3 regions of the Peribacillus sp. AS_2 genome follow, and region 1 is predicted to be linked to each of the others. Evidence: riboswitches for the same ligand, from Rfam matches in the RefSeq annotation. Region 1 holds a riboswitch; each other region holds the start of a gene.

Region 1 (5,213 bases):
AGGGGGTAATTGTTGATACCGGCAGCCTGGACCATTTGAAAAATGAACATGCCGGCAATATTTCCAGGGAAATCGACTTAAAAGGACAAACGATGCTGCCGGGATTAGTGGATAGTCACCTTCATTTGGTCGGACATGGTGAAAGACTGCTTCGTCTAGACCTCTCTTTGATGGATAGCAGGGAGTCGATCATGAAATCCTTGAAGGAAAAGTGCTTAAAGACCCCGGCCGGAAAGTGGATCGTTGCCGAAGGGTGGAATGAAAATGAATGGCCGAGGCCTGAATTGATATTACGGGATGAGCTTGACGCGATATCGGCAGATCATCCCATCGTATTGAAAAGGGTCTGCCGTCATGCCTTGGTGGTCAATTCCCGGGCCCTTTTGGAAGCGGATATTAAAGAAGATATAAAAGAACCTTCAGGCGGGGTGATCTGCCGTTATCCTGACGGACGTTTAAATGGATTATTTAAAGAAAGCCAGGCGCAGAACCTTATTTTAGACAGCCTTCCCGGCATTGATCAAGAGTATATCGAAAACGCGCTCACAGAGGCCATAGAAGACGCATATAAGCTAGGTTTGACTGGCGGTCATACCGAGGACCTCCATTACTACAATGGCTTCATACCGACATATCAGGCGTTTAAATCGGTAATCGAGGACCGGGAAATGGCCTTTCGCGCCAACTTGCTCGTCCATCACGAAGCGTTAGAAGAAATGCTGGCAGCAGGCGGCGGCTATCAGAAAGGTACGCGATATATCAAATTCGACAGCATGAAGATCTTTACCGACGGCTCCTTAGGCGGACGCACAGCCCTGTTGAGCGAACCTTATGTAGATCAAAAGAATACGAATGGAGTCGCGATATTCACTGAAAACGAGCTTCAGGAATGGGTGAAAAAAGCAAGGGCTGCCGGAATGCCGATTGCTGTCCATGCGATTGGCGATCTCGCTTTTGAATACGTATTGAATGCAATTGAAGCCCTCCCCCCGAAAAAGGGACAGAGGGACCGGCTCATCCATGCGCAGATTGTACGGCCGGAGCTTTTGGAGCGTGCGGCAAAGCTGCCGGTAATCTTTGATATTCAACCGGGGTTCGTTCCGTCCGATTTTCCGTGGGTGGAAGAAAAGGTATCAGCCGATCTATTGGAATCCTCCTATGCCTGGAGAACCTATTTGAACATGGGCATCATTTGTGCGGGAGGGTCGGATGCACCCATTGAACCATTAAATCCGATTTTGGGCATTCATGCCGCTGTCACAAGGATGAAAATCAACAGTGAGGACCGCACCGTATATGGTTTGTCTGAAAGGCTTTCCGTTTTCGAGGCTTTCGCATTGTATACCAAAGGGAGTGCTGTAGCAATCGGCCAGGAAAAACGCCGCGGTGTGATCAATAAAGGGTACGATGCCGATTTTACCGTGTTTAATCTGGATGTCTTTGCTGTTGCACCGGATGATCTCCTGAAAGCTGAGGCGGTCATGACGGTCATCGATGACAAAATCATGTATGATAAAAATTAACAGTTGCAAAAAAAGAAATGGAAATACAAAATTGTTAGATGGAGTTAGATAAAGGAATGTAAATGGAAAGAAGGCTTGTTATGAAAGTGGATCAACAAAAAGAAGGGGCGATTTATGCAGCCCTTTCTTACATGATGTGGGGAGTTGTGCCGGTTTACTGGAAGTTCCTTCAGGGAGTCGGTGCAATAGAAATTTTAGCTCAGAGGGTATTATGGTCTTTCGTGTTCATGCTGGTTTTATTGATGTTCATGAAAAAATGGCAGGCGTTTCTAGATTATGTCAAAAACATAATGGGCAATCCGAAACTCTTTACGGCATTACTAACGGCGTCACTGCTTGTTACAGCTAATTGGGGAGTGTTCATATGGGCCGTTAACTCAGGACGGATCCTCGACACGAGCCTTGGATATTATATCAATCCGCTCGTCAGTGTACTATTGGGAGTGATAGTCTTAAAAGAAAAATTGAGCGGGGCCCAAATCATTTCATTCCTGCTTGCAGGAATCGGAGTCTTGATCCTTGGCATTCATTTCGGCACGATCCCGTGGATCTCTCTTGTTTTGGCCATGACCTTTGGATTATACGGTCTGGCAAAAAAAATGATCAAGGCCGAATCGGCAATCGGGCTGACGCTCGAAACGATGATGGTAACGCCTCTGGCCCTAGGTTACCTGATTTACTTGATGAACAGGTCGGAAATGCAATTCTTTACAGACGGGAGCACAAGCTTGCTGTTGGTGGGCGGCGGGATTGCCACGGCATTGCCTCTTTTATATTTTGCAAAAGGGGCCGAGAAGATCCCGTTATCGATGCTAGGCATTTTTCAGTATATCGCTCCGACCTTATCTTTATTGATCGGGGTATTCGTCTATCATGAAAGTTTCACCAAAGCACATCTTTTAGCCTTTTTGTTCATATGGTCGGCCTTGGCTGTTTATACACTATCCATAACGAAATGGGGGCAGGCAAGTGCCCGCAGGTTCAAAGGCAAAGGGAATATTGGTGCTTGAATAGAAAAAATGCTTGGGGAATTTTCTGCCCAAGCATTTTTTTATGTCGATATTCAATAAAACGGATTTATGGCATAGGCGAAATGCCAGGGTCATGAAAGGTATATCTTCGAACCTATTTCAGAAACAATACAATTGGAAAGGCTGGCAGGACTGTTATCGGGCTTGGCACGGGGGTTATTTAGTTGGAATTGTCTATAGAAGGAACTATCCAGGGAAATGATATGCGTTGTCAGAAATGCTGATATGGTGGCGAATGGCTTTCTATTGCTATTTAATTCATCGATGATTCCCTGTGCAGTGGTAATCCCGATCCCGTGGCCATAAAAGAGGTTATTCCCTAATAATATGGCATTTTCACCTTGCCATTCAGGGGTTGCCAAGTCGTGATCAGGGTTTTTGAAGTAAACGCAATCACCTGGTAAATAATCCCTTCCTTGATGAATAATGAGAGCCATATTCTGTGGAGGGCGAAAGTCATATAAAAATAGGTCTGAAAAAAGATGGTCGAAATTCCTAGGGCCGATCAAATCCAAAATCGCCTTTAAAAAAGTGACGACCATTGCTGTACCGCATTCGAAGGCATAAAGCCCTCCATTCATGAAAATGTCAACGAGCGCAGCATGAGGGAGAATCCCTGGCTGAAGGGTAAAGGTGCCATCCTTTGAAAGGTGCCAATAACGTTGATTGGATTGAGACTCCTCAAGTGTGGAAAAATCCGGACCGCTTTTATCCAACGCAATAGCTGCCTCTATGACTCGGTTCCTCAGCTGTATCTCGAAATTAAAATCCCCAAAGTTCCGGTATTCAAAAACGTTAGAATCTTCCGCCAAGCATTGAAGAGTTTCAAGCGATTTGGCAGAGGCTGTACCTGGTTGGATTTGACTGACATCTAACCATTTGTGATTAATCTTTATCATGACATATCCACCTTTTGCTTATGAAATTAAGGGTTTAATAAAACAAGTAAACAAAAATGTCTACATGTAATGCTCATTATATGAATGCTTGAAAAGAAATGACTATTTGGAACGTGTCCGCCGCCGTTGCAGCCAAGAATGATTGGAACGGAAAGAGGCAGAATTATTTTGCTTTCAATGATTTTCGTTCCAAAAGATATTTGCAAGATATCCTGAAGTGCCAGGAATACCTTTCCAATTAGAGAGAAGAAGCAAATTAGTATTCCTTTTTCCCCATGAATTGATATAATGAGAGAGAAAAGTTCATATGTGCGAGAAATGTAGGGGGGCCAGTACTGCTGGCTGAGATTGCATCCATTAGATGCTGACTCTTTGAACCTGATCTGGGTGATGCCAGCGGAGGGAACATATTATGACTGATTTTCTGTTTTGTATGTTAACGTCCGAATTCATCTTCGGGCGTTTTTTGCTTTTTTATCCAGTATTTGAATAGCCCTGGAGCCCTATTATGGTTCCGGCATATGAATCTTATAAGATGTGTAGGAGGATAATGACTTGAATAAATTCTTACCACTGTTAACTTCGTTCTTCCTTTTAGCTGGATGCGGAGCAGGCGGAACTAATGAAAAAGAAGAAGCATCTAAAAATGAAAAATTAAAGAAGGTATCGGTCGTGCTCGATTGGACACCGAATACAAACCATACAGGATTGTATGTAGCCAAGGAAAAAGGTTATTTTAAAGAACAAGGTCTTGATGTGGAAATTATCATGCCAGGTGAAGCTGGAGCTGATAAGCTTGTCGCTTCAGGGAAATCTGAATTTGGCGTGAGCTATCAAGAGGGCATAACACAGGCCCGCGTACAGGGTGTGCCGATTGTTTCGGTAGCTGCCGTCATCCAGCATAATACTTCGGGATTCGCTTCCCCTGAGGCTAAGGACATTACGACTCCCAAGGATTTTGAAGGGAAAACGTATGGTGGCTGGGGATCTCCGGTTGAAAAGGCCATTATTGATTCACTCATGAAAAAGGAAAATGCGGATGTAAATAAAGTGGACATAGTCAATACAGGAGACATGGATTTTTTCACTTCGGTTAAAAGGGATATAGATTTTGCCTGGATTTATTATGGTTGGACAGGCATTGAGGCTGAGTTGCGAAATGATAAGCTTAATATGGTGTACTTAACGGAATACTCTGATAAGCTTGATTACTATACGCCTGTTTTGACTACAAATGAAAAGATGATAAAAGAAGATCCCGAGACTGTTAAAGCATTCGTCCATGCAGCTTCGAAAGGATACCAGTTTGCGATTAAGAATCCTGATGATGCAGCAGATATGTTAATTGAGTCTGCACCGGATCTTGATCCAAAACTAGTGAAGAAAAGCCAGGAGTGGCTTGCAGCCAAGTATCAGGATGATGCTCCGCGATGGGGTGAACAAAAGCTTGAAATTTGGAAGAATTACAGTGAGTGGATGACTGAAAATAAGCTTCTTGAAGGTGATTTCGATCCTGAAAAGGCATTTACCAATGAATTTTTACCAAAATAGGAGGAAATACAATGGCCAATTCATTAATTAGTATACAAATTATTCCTAAAGGGGAAAATGTCATCCCTATGGTCGATGAAGCAATCAAGATCATTGAAGAATCAGGTGTCAAGTATGAGGTTCACCCGCTTGAAACGACAATGGAGGGGGAGCTTTCCGAGCTTTTTGCCGTGATAGAAAAAATGAATGTAAGAATGATTGAAATAGGA
Region 2 (5,213 bases), on a different contig from region 1:
GCCCTATCTAGACGTGAATATTGAAGCGGAAGATTCACTTGCCCTCTCTTCCTTACGTTTTAAAAAACCTAAAAAGGCTGAGTTTCCGATCGATGTAGCCGTCCTGAGATTTCCGCGGATCTCCAATTTTACAGATGTGGATCCTTTTTTCGACGAACCGGGAGTAGGTGTCCGACTTGTTAGCAGTGTCCATGAGTTAGGTAATCCCGATCTGCTAATTTTGCCGGGTACAAAAAACACGATGGAAGATTTAGAGTGGTTGAAACGTATGGGATTTGATCGGGCCATCGATGAACGGCGGAAACAAGGAACGATGATCTTCGGCATATGCGGCGGTTTTCAAATGCTAGGGACTAAACTTTTCGATCCTGATGCTATCGAGGGTGATGGTGAGAACGCAGAAGGGCTTTCGCTTCTTCCGGTGGAAACCGTCTTTCAAGCAGAAAAGAAGACGGTACAAATGGAAGGTGTCCTTTCTGCTGGGATAATGGAAAGTCAAATGAATCTTAACGGTTTCGAAATACATTTAGGCAGAACGACATTGAAGTCACAAGTAAGGCCCTTTCTATTATTGAAGGATGGAAGAGAGGATGGAGCCATTTCCAATGACAACCAAGTTATGGGAACATATCTCCATGGAATATTCCATAATCGCTTGTTCACTAGATTACTGGTTAACCAAATTCGACGGAACAAGGGGTTGGATGAAGTGAAGGAAAACGTTCAAAGCGACTCGGAGCGCAGGGAGGAAGCGTATAATCTTTTGGCTTCTCATCTGGAAGAAAACATTGATATGGATACCGTCTATCAATGGCTGCAGCTCGAAACTGCAGAAAGTTGAACAAGAGTCAGACCGTGCTTAGTATGTTGATCAAGGCCCTTTTATTTGCAAGAAAGATCAATTTTGAGCTGCATTTCCTTTTATTTAGCCATAATAAGTGACAGAGGCATACAAGATATGTTATGTTGTCTTCTCTACATATTTTATACAAAATAAAAGGATGAGGTGTTCATATGAATAAAACAGAATTAGTGAGCAGTGTTGCAGCACAAGCTGAACTGACAAAAGACGAAGCAAAAAAAGTAGTGGATGCATTGTTTGAAACAATCACGGCTACACTTGCTAAAGATGAAAAAATCCAATTAGTTGGTTTTGGTACATTTGAAGTGCGTGACCGTGCTGCCCGTACAGGAAGAAACCCGCAAACTGGCGAAGAAATACAAATTGCAGCTAGTAAAGTACCTGCTTTTAAAGCAGGAAAGGAATTAAAAGAAGCTGTAAAATAAAAGGTGAACGAAGAAAAAAACCTGGCGATGAAATATGCGCCAGGTTTTTTTTACTGACTGATTCGAAAAACAGATAATATATTCCGAATGTAACTAAGAAATGGGAAAGATAAAAAATCGACTTTGTCATCGATTCGTATGTTGTAAGAGCCATTTGGAGTTTCATAAATTAAAGGGATCAGGGCGTTCCCATGACCAACAATGAAAAAAGCCGAATCTATGAAGCAGTAATGGATTGTAACACAAATGAAAAAAAATTATAGTACTTATTAATAAGGTTTATACTGTGACTATGTTAGGCTAAATGAATAACAGGCTTTAAAACCAAAATAAAAGAGGTGAAAGAAATGCTGAAGAAAATAATGAAAAAAATCAAACAGCTTTCCCAAGGCAGCAGTGAGCGAAGACATGGGCATTATCGCCGAGGCAGCAGCAGCAGCAGCCGGGGGTACAAAAGGTATCCCATGAGTGGAAGTGACCGCTACAAAAGAAAAGGGCGGGGCAGCAGCAGCTAATTCCAATTCTTTGACTTCAATACTGCCTGAAGGTCCATTGAGATATCTTTAATATTTGAGTAAGGTTCTTGGATGCTTAATAACCTTTTCAGTATATGCACGGTTTCTTTTTCTAACGAAAGCTCTTCTGTCCAAGGAAGTGCTTTTTTACTTTTGGAAGCGTACGTCGTATAAAGTACATATAGAAGTATTTCCCCCAAGTCGTAAAAATCCTGCCTTTTCAGCTGCAAAATGGATTCTTTTGCGAGGTTGGCGGAATTGATCATCTTGGACAAACCAAAGTCTATCAAAATGGGCTGATGGTTCTTAAGTAGAATATTCGGTATACGTATATCTTGATGGAAAATGTCATGCTCATGTAGATAACATACTAAATCGACCAGCTTAACCAGAAAATGTAGAGACTCTTTCTCATTGAACGTTAATTGATTCGAGAAAATATGGTCTTCTAAATTATTCCCTTCTATGAAATCCATCACAAAATAAACATTTCCATCTTGCGAAAATTTCTCGTGAAATTTAGGGATATTTCTGTGGTTTAACATTCGTAATATGGAAATTTCATTTTCAAATTGTTTCAGCTCTTTTTTACTGCGGCGTTTACTTTTCCGGAGCTGTTTGATCACTATATTTTCATTCATTTTCAAATCATTGCAAAGATAAACAATACCGTAGCTTCCTGTTCCGATTACAGCTTTTACCTCGTAGCGGTAATTCAAAACCACACTCTTTTTTAAAGGAATATCCACAAAAAATTGGTATAACTTTCTAAATGTACGCAAAATTGAAACTTTCCTCACCACTTTCATCTATTCAAGTCAAGAACAAAAAAAGGCCGTTATTAATTAAGCTGGAAATATGAATGAACATGGATAGTTTAACACTGATTTTTGATAATGCGGTAATGAAAGTCATTTCTTCGGGGCGATCTTTTGATAGTTCACAATTAAAAATAAATTTTTCATATAATTTCACATTATGAAATTATATGGTTTTTAAAAATATTAAGTTTACTATAATGAATTCATAATAAAAGAGTAGGAGGTGATGAGGTGGATGGGCGCGAGTTGAGAAGTTGCTTTGGGAAATCCCTAACCGGCGTCATAATAGTGAGCTGGATTGATGGAAAGTTCAAAAGGGGATTACTGTGAATTCATTAAATTCACGAGTAAAGCAGCTGAATTCACGAGTCAAGTGGCCAATTCACGAGTAAAACAGCAGAATTCACGAGTAAACCGGCAAAACTCACGAGTAAAGTAGTAGAATTCACGAGTAAAACTGTAGAACTCACGAGTAAACCGGTAAAACTTACGAGTAACCATTATATTCACGAGTAAAATTGCAAAACTCACGAGTAAACCGGTAAAACTCACGAGTAAACTACTAACTGAGCTCCCTTTGATCAAATTCTTTGAAGGCTACGGGAAAAGAGGGGATGGAAGATTGAAAGTTTAGTAACCCTAAATCAAGAAAACTTTTCTAATACGTTTGACAATTGGATTTATCGTGTTAATATAAAGGCAAATGAATTTAATATACAATTTGTACCACTAGGGGTGCTTTATAGGTAAAAGTTGATTTTTTACCCACAAAAGCTGAGATTGAAGTATGACTTTAAGACCCTTAGAACCTGATCTGGTTTATACCAGCGTAGGGAAGTGGGGTCTGGAACTATACATTTCCGTATTATTTCAAGTACAACCACTTTCTTTACGTTTAAGAAAGTGGTTTTTTGTTTGCAAAAAAAGGGGTGATAAGTGTTTTTTTCTGTAACGTTCAATGAAAAAATACAATTTGGAGGTAATGGACATGAAGTTTTCAGAGGAAATCCGTAAGGAAGTTGATCACATTTGGGAAGCTAGTTTTAATCATCCTTTTGTTGCAGGAATAGGAGATGGCACATTGCCATTGGAGTGTTTCCGTTTTTATGTCATGCAAGATGCCTATTATTTATCTCATTTTGCTAGAGTTCAAGCCTTAGGGGCAGTCAAAGCTACGGATTTACATACAACAAGCAGGCTTGCCGGCCATGCACAAGGAACATATGAAGCGGAGTTGAAGCTTCATGAGAATTTTTCCGAGAGATTAGGCATCACAAAAGAAGAACGGGAAAATTTCAAGCCTGCCCCGACTGCCTATGCTTATACTTCCCATATGTATCGTGCGGCATATTCGGGACATTTAGGAGATGTTATTGCAGCTATCTTGCCGTGTTACTGGCTGTATTATGAGATAGGTGAAAAGCTGCAAGGGTGCATGCCCGAAGAGCCGATTTATCAAGAATGGATAGCGGCTTACGGAGGAGAGTGGTTCCGCACTTTGGTGGAAGAACAAATTGCGAGGCTGGATGAGATAGCTGAAAAAGTAACTGAAGAAGATAAGGCGAGAATGAAAGAGCATTTTATTCTCAGCAGCCAATATGAATACTCATTTTGGGAAATGGCTTATCGTTTAGAGACATGGCCCGTTCATAAGGAAACATTAGAAGTATAAAAGGAGAATGAAACAATGAAAAAAGGATTGAAATTAACGGATATATTAGTCACGATCGTGATTGCGGTAGCATTTGGAATCGTTTATATCCTTTGGGGTTCGATTTATTATTCCGTTAAACCATTAGGATTACATCTGGATCAACTTATTTATGGAATGTGGTTTATAGCTGGCCCCGTCGCCTTCTTAATTTTACGGAAACCGGGTGTGGCACTTTTGGCGGAGATAGCTGCAGCTTCCGGGGAGTTCTTCCTTGGTTCACCATGGGGGCTGACCGTACTGTTATATGGGGTGGTCCAAGGTTTGTTAGCGGAACTGGTGTTCATGACTTTCAAATATAAAAAATTCAATATGCCGGTGGCCGTTTTAGCTGCGATAGCTTCCTGCCTGGCATCAGTTATCATGGATTTTGCATACGGGGAAATAGGTGCGCTTTCAACTTGGAATCTATCGTTATTCATGATAGCGAGGTTTGTGGGTTCCATATTATTTGCAGGTGTGACCGCTTATTATCTAGTTAAAGTCCTGGAAGCAACAGGAGTAACAAATCTTGTGCGTCCGGTTTCCAATAAAGATTATGCAGAACTGGATCAAAAGTAGAGGTTGAGGGCCATGGAACCAATCGTTTCTGTTGAAAAGTTAAGAATGAAATTTCCCGGTGATGAATTTTTGATATTCAAGGACCTATCACTATCGTTTGATCAAGGAGAAAAAGTGCTATTGTTGGGACCATCAGGATGTGGTAAGTCCACTCTGTTGCAAGTGTTAAGCGGATTGATTCCGAATTCCATCGAAGTCCCGATGAAAGCGGAGAAATTGAAATGCCCTTCTTCATGGGGGTATGTTTTTCAAGACCCTGATAGCCAGTTTTGCATGCCATTTGCCGATGAGGAAATTGCCTTTGTCCTTGAGAATCTT
Region 3 (5,213 bases), on a different contig from region 1:
GTTGCACTTATATGCATCCTTTGCTATCAATGGTTCAAAGTTACCCGGCCCAAGGGGTCACTTGCCTTATAGGAAGGCGGTTCCATGATTACTTCGGTAAACTCCTGCGTTTCTGTTTAATCGTCCAACATTTAGCTCATACTAATTTTTGATGAAAAAATTTTGGATGGAGCTGAATGAAAAATGGAATATGAAGCGAACAATTCTACTGAAAATGCTCTTCGTGATTATAAAGCTGGAATCGGTGTCTTTACGCATAAAATGCCAGATCTTGCTGAGAAATTCAATTCGTTTACGGAAGAGTGCTTTAAAGAAGGTCAATTGTCCAAGAAAGAAAAACAGCTTATCGCACTAGGAATAAGCTTATATTCACAAGATGAATACTGTATTATCTATCATACAAAAGGATGTCTTGTTCAAGGCTGTTCCGAACAAGAAATTCTTGAAGCCATTGGTGTGACCGCGGCATTTGGCGGAGGAGCAACCATGAGTCAGGCTGTTACCCTCGTCCAGGAATGTATTCAGGAAATAAATCAGATGAAACAATGATAAAGAAGGGATAGGAGAATCAGTCCTATCCCTTCTTTATGTTATTAATAACTGCTTTTAATGACTCATGTTGTTGTTATTCCCTTGTGCGGGGGCATACGAATTCATCATTTGTTGCATATCCTGCTGTGCAAGCTGCGGAACTTGGTAATAATGATGTTTGTTTTGATATATCGAAATCTCATAGGCCATTTCAATGCAGTTCGGAACGGAATCTGCAAATACGCGGCGAACCACCGGATTCGTTATTTCAAGTGCTGCCATCGCCTTCATGGATGCCGCAGACTTAACAGCCGCAAGCATCAAGCCTGAAATGCATTCATCCGTAATTTCCGATACGGATTGCAAAGGTTTTTTTGGCTGAGTTGGTGTCAATCCATATATAAAATCGTTACCTTGATTCATTTTGTAGCTCTCAGTCCGTTTAGAAGGATCCTGGCCCGTTTGGAAGCACTCCAATGAAATATTATATTCATCTTGGATGAACTGATATTGACGATCCAGAATGTCGAGTAATTCCTGATCTTGGACATGCTGACGCAAAAGAGTATACGTGTTTAAAGTACCGATCGCTCCCGACAGCACTTCATGTACATCGAATACTTCGTGACCACCGTGATTCAATTGTGGGGGGATAGCACCCGTTTGCATGTTCTGGTGTACTTGACCTTGTTGATATTGGTTTTGCATTGTATTTCCCTCCTCATTTTATCAATCAAGCGAACACGTTTAGTATGTTAAACCCCAACCGGATTATTCAATCTAAACTCTTCCAAGAAGACCAAAAAACTGCTGCATCATTTTTTCTGTATAAAAAAACCGTGGCGCTTTAAACTATAAACACTTTATATACATGGGAGGATTTCTAATGACACATCAATGCTTCTATTGTAGTGATGTCACGGAAGAAAAAAAAATCCATATCGTAACATTTCAAATTACTGACACGGATAGAAACGAAATGCTGTGTGATGAATGTTATCAAGAATGGCTGCAAGGAATAAAAGGGTAAGCATTAAAAGCCCTCTAACATTTCCCAAACATCAACGATGCATGCTTGGATGAATTCAGGGTAACTTAAATTCGTTAATGAATTTCAAGGAGGATGGTTATGGGAATTTTAAGCGGAAATCCGAAAGATGAGCCTATGCATTACGGAGAGGTTTTTGGAACATGGGCATTTCTAACAACTACAAAAGGGTTGATTGCCTGTCATCAAACCATGCTTAATCATACTGGCGACAAAGACCTGCATAAATTGCTTGTTGAAGTGATCGATCAAGGGAAACAGGAACATGACCAACTTGAATCATTATTAAAAGAAAATAACGTAGGACTGCCTCCCTCACCACCTGAAAGGCCTAAAGCTAATTTGGAGGATATTCCCGTCGGGGCACGTCTTCAAGATCCTGAAATCTCCGCTTCAGTATCAATCGATATTAATGCAGGATTAGTTGCTTGCAGCCAAATGATGGGTCAATGCATCCGCGAAGATATTGCACAGATGTTTGCGCAATTCCATACCAACAAAGCTGCATTGGGTGCTGACTTCCTAAGATTGAATAAGGAAAAAGGATGGCTTGTCCCTCCTCCCCTTCATATCAATAAAACAAGTATGTAAATAGTAATGATAGATCCCCTTAATCATGTTTGTAATCGAATCAACATGATTAAGGGATTCATTCCAAAAGGACGATTAAGGAATCATTACCATTGAAGACTTTCGATCAAGTGGCACTTTGTACATTGTTGACTATAATCATTTTTCACAAATTCATGGTTGCAATTCTCCCGAAAAATATTCAGCTCTCTTTTCAGCTGCTCCAATTGAGTTTCCAACTGTTTCATTTCAACTTTTATCTGGATTACCCGATTCATCGAATTCTCCCTCTCGTCGGAATCATTGATAGATTTCCCCATCCGTTTTCCTAAATTCATTCGCTTTTTCTTTAAGCCCTTCATCGATTACCGACTCAAAGCCCAGACCCTTTTCCTTCGCCAAATCACGGATGTCCTGAGAGATTCTCATACTGCAGAATTTCGGTCCGCACATTGAACAGAAATGGGCTGTTTTGGCACCTTCTGCCGGAAGAGTTTCATCGTGATATTCAACCGCCCTTTCAGGATCAAGGGAAAGATTGAATTGATCTCTCCAACGAAATTCGAATCTAGCCTTCGAAAGGGCATCATCCCGTTTTCTTGCCTGCGGATGGCCTTTTGCAAGATCAGCTGCGTGTGCTGCAATTTTATAAGTAATGACCCCTACCCGAACATCCTCTTTATTCGGAAGTCCCAAATGCTCTTTCGGTGTCACATAGCAAAGCATGGCCGTTCCAAACCATCCAATCATGGCAGCACCAATCGCAGAAGTGATATGGTCGTATCCAGGAGCTATGTCCGTCGTCAATGGTCCCAGGGTATAGAATGGTGCTTCTTGACAGACTTCCAGCTGTTTATCCATATTTTCTTTAATCAAATGCATCGGTACGTGACCGGGTCCCTCCACCATGACTTGAACATCGTGCTTCCAAGCAATCTTCGTCAATTCCCCAAGTGTTTCCAATTCCGCAAATTGTGCCTCATCGTTTGCATCTGCAATGGATCCCGGACGGAGACCGTCACCTAATGAGAAAGAAACATCATACGTCTTCATGATTTCACAAATCTCTTCAAAGTGTGTATAGAGAAAGCTTTCTTGGTGGTGGGCCAAGCACCATTGTGCCATGATGGAGCCTCCCCGGGAAACAATACCCGTAACTCGCTTTGCTGTCATTGGGATGTATCGCAAAAGCACACCAGCGTGTATGGTGAAGTAATCGACACCTTGCTCAGCCTGCTCGATTAATGTATCCCGGAATACTTCCCAATTTAAATCTTCCGCGACCCCATTCACTTTTTCCAATGCTTGATATATCGGAACCGTCCCAACAGGCACAGGTGAATTCCTGATAATCCATTCCCGCGTCGTGTGAATATTCTTTCCTGTGGAAAGATCCATTATGTTGTCTGCACCCCATCGTGTAGCCCAAGTCATTTTCTCCACTTCAGCTTCGATCGATGAACTGACAGCTGAATTTCCAATATTCGCATTTATCTTCACGTGAAAATTACGTCCGATGATCATCGGCTCACTTTCAGGATGGTTAATATTTGCCGGAATAATTGCCCGCCCGCTAGCTACCTCTTCCCTTACAAACTCAGGGGCTACATTTTCCCTGATCGAAATGAACTCCATTTCTGGAGTAATGATCCCTTTGCGGGCATAATGGAGCTGGGTTACGTTTTTCCCTTTCACCGCACGCAATGGTTTTCTTTTCAATCCCGGAAAAACTTCGGCATTGGATTGTGACTCCACTTTTCTATATCCGTTATCTTCCGGCTTTATTTCACGCCCTTCATACTCTTCAACATCTTCCCGTTCCAGAACCCAGCTGCGTCTAATCGGGGCAAGGCCTTTATGAATATCAATCGGATATTCTGAATCCGTATAGAAGCCGCTTGTATCATATACACGTAAAGGCGGATTCTCCTCTTCGCCGAATGCCCCTGTCGTCGGACTTAGCTCAATTTCACGCATAGGTACTTTAATATCGGGTCTAGATCCCTCAACATACACTTTTTTACTCCCGGCAAAACTGGACATAATTGAAACGTTCATGTCATTTACTGAATTACTCTTCATGATTTCATTTCTCCTTTTTAAGTTCATTTAAAAAGGACAAAATCCAATCCACTTCGCACGAAAAAGCCAGGTCTCATATTTAAGACCCGGCTAACGTTAGTATGACTACAGAAATGACCAATTGAAAGGTCATCGTTTAGTAGATTCTAACTTCCCCACGCTGGTATGAACCAGATCAGGTCCTGAGGGTTAAGAAGCTTAAGCGCTTCTCTCTCAGCCCAACTTTTATTGGACACCCCTAGTCTGAATAATTTAATTGATTACAGGGTAACTATATCTCACCCTTTTCATTCTGTAAATAATTTAAAAGACCTAGTATTTTCTCTGCAATCATCTAAAAATTTGTTATTTGGAGGAGGACCGCCAATTAATTCCCCAGGCTCCCAAGGATAGGGAAAAGCTCCTCTAAATGCGTGATTTCGTAGGTTGGAATCACTTCATTCCGTTCCTTATCATGGCGATTTATCCAAACCGACTTTATGCCTACCCGTGATGCTCCAAGGATATCGGTCATTAAATTATCGCCGACCATCAATACTTCATCCTTATCTAGCTCCATGATTTCCAAAGCATGCTCAAAAATGGAGGCATCCGGTTTACCTCGTCCAAATGCGCCTGAAATCACGATTTGGTCGAAATAAGGAACCAGTTCAGGCGTTATTTCAAGTTTGGTATTTTGCAGCTCAGGAGATCCGTTCGTAAGCAATAGCAATTTGTACTTCCCTTTTAATTCATCCAGAACACGGAATGTTTCTTCATAGATAAATGGCTTTTTGCGTCTTTCGGCCGGGAAACGTTCTGCCAGTTCAAGTCCAAATTCCGGGTCATTGATCCCTAATGCCTTCAAGCCCCTCGTCCACGCTTCTTTCCGATAAGCCGGTACAATCCCGGCCATCTTCCGGAATTCATCATGATCATCCTGAAAATTCCCCCATAGTCCCTCAAATGGGTTGATTCCAATCATTTGAGTGAATGCATATGT

The links. A riboswitch is a leader RNA that binds a small molecule or an ion and turns the genes downstream of it on or off. The one in region 1 is predicted to bind thiamine pyrophosphate.
Region 2: another riboswitch for thiamine pyrophosphate. It lies ahead of tenA (thiaminase II); the one in region 1 lies ahead of OTG27_RS15680 (ABC transporter substrate-binding protein).
Region 3: another riboswitch for thiamine pyrophosphate. It lies ahead of thiC (phosphomethylpyrimidine synthase ThiC); the one in region 1 lies ahead of OTG27_RS15680 (ABC transporter substrate-binding protein).

The regions. Positions count from the first base shown of each region.
Region 1 is NZ_JAPTGA010000008.1:66,025-71,237, forward strand. Features, by position in the region: gene OTG27_RS15665 (amidohydrolase) at 1-1,523, shown strand, start outside; gene rarD (EamA family transporter RarD) at 1,604-2,533, shown strand; gene OTG27_RS15675 (protein-glutamine gamma-glutamyltransferase) at 2,626-3,453, opposite strand; TPP riboswitch at 3,766-3,875, shown strand; gene OTG27_RS15680 (ABC transporter substrate-binding protein) at 4,009-5,004, shown strand; gene OTG27_RS15685 (thiamine-binding protein) at 5,016-5,213, shown strand, end outside.
Region 2 is NZ_JAPTGA010000005.1:26,853-32,065, forward strand. Features, by position in the region: gene OTG27_RS10310 (cobyric acid synthase) at 1-841, shown strand, start outside; gene OTG27_RS10315 (HU family DNA-binding protein) at 1,015-1,287, shown strand; gene OTG27_RS10320 (hypothetical protein) at 1,635-1,802, shown strand; gene OTG27_RS10325 (protein kinase domain-containing protein) at 1,799-2,527, opposite strand; gene OTG27_RS10330 (hypothetical protein) at 2,993-3,175, opposite strand; TPP riboswitch at 3,345-3,476, shown strand; gene tenA (thiaminase II) at 3,612-4,295, shown strand; gene OTG27_RS10340 (ECF transporter S component) at 4,311-4,895, shown strand; gene OTG27_RS10345 (ABC transporter ATP-binding protein) at 4,908-5,213, shown strand, end outside.
Region 3 is NZ_JAPTGA010000003.1:23,729-28,941, reverse strand. Features, by position in the region: gene OTG27_RS05745 (cytochrome c oxidase assembly protein) at 1-72, shown strand, start outside; gene OTG27_RS05740 (carboxymuconolactone decarboxylase family protein) at 184-549, shown strand; gene OTG27_RS05735 (spore coat protein) at 607-1,239, opposite strand; gene OTG27_RS05730 (hypothetical protein) at 1,418-1,561, shown strand; gene OTG27_RS05725 (DUF3231 family protein) at 1,661-2,170, shown strand; gene OTG27_RS05720 (hypothetical protein) at 2,257-2,427, opposite strand; gene thiC (phosphomethylpyrimidine synthase ThiC) at 2,450-4,231, opposite strand; TPP riboswitch at 4,367-4,481, opposite strand; gene OTG27_RS05710 (HAD family hydrolase) at 4,599-5,213, opposite strand, start outside.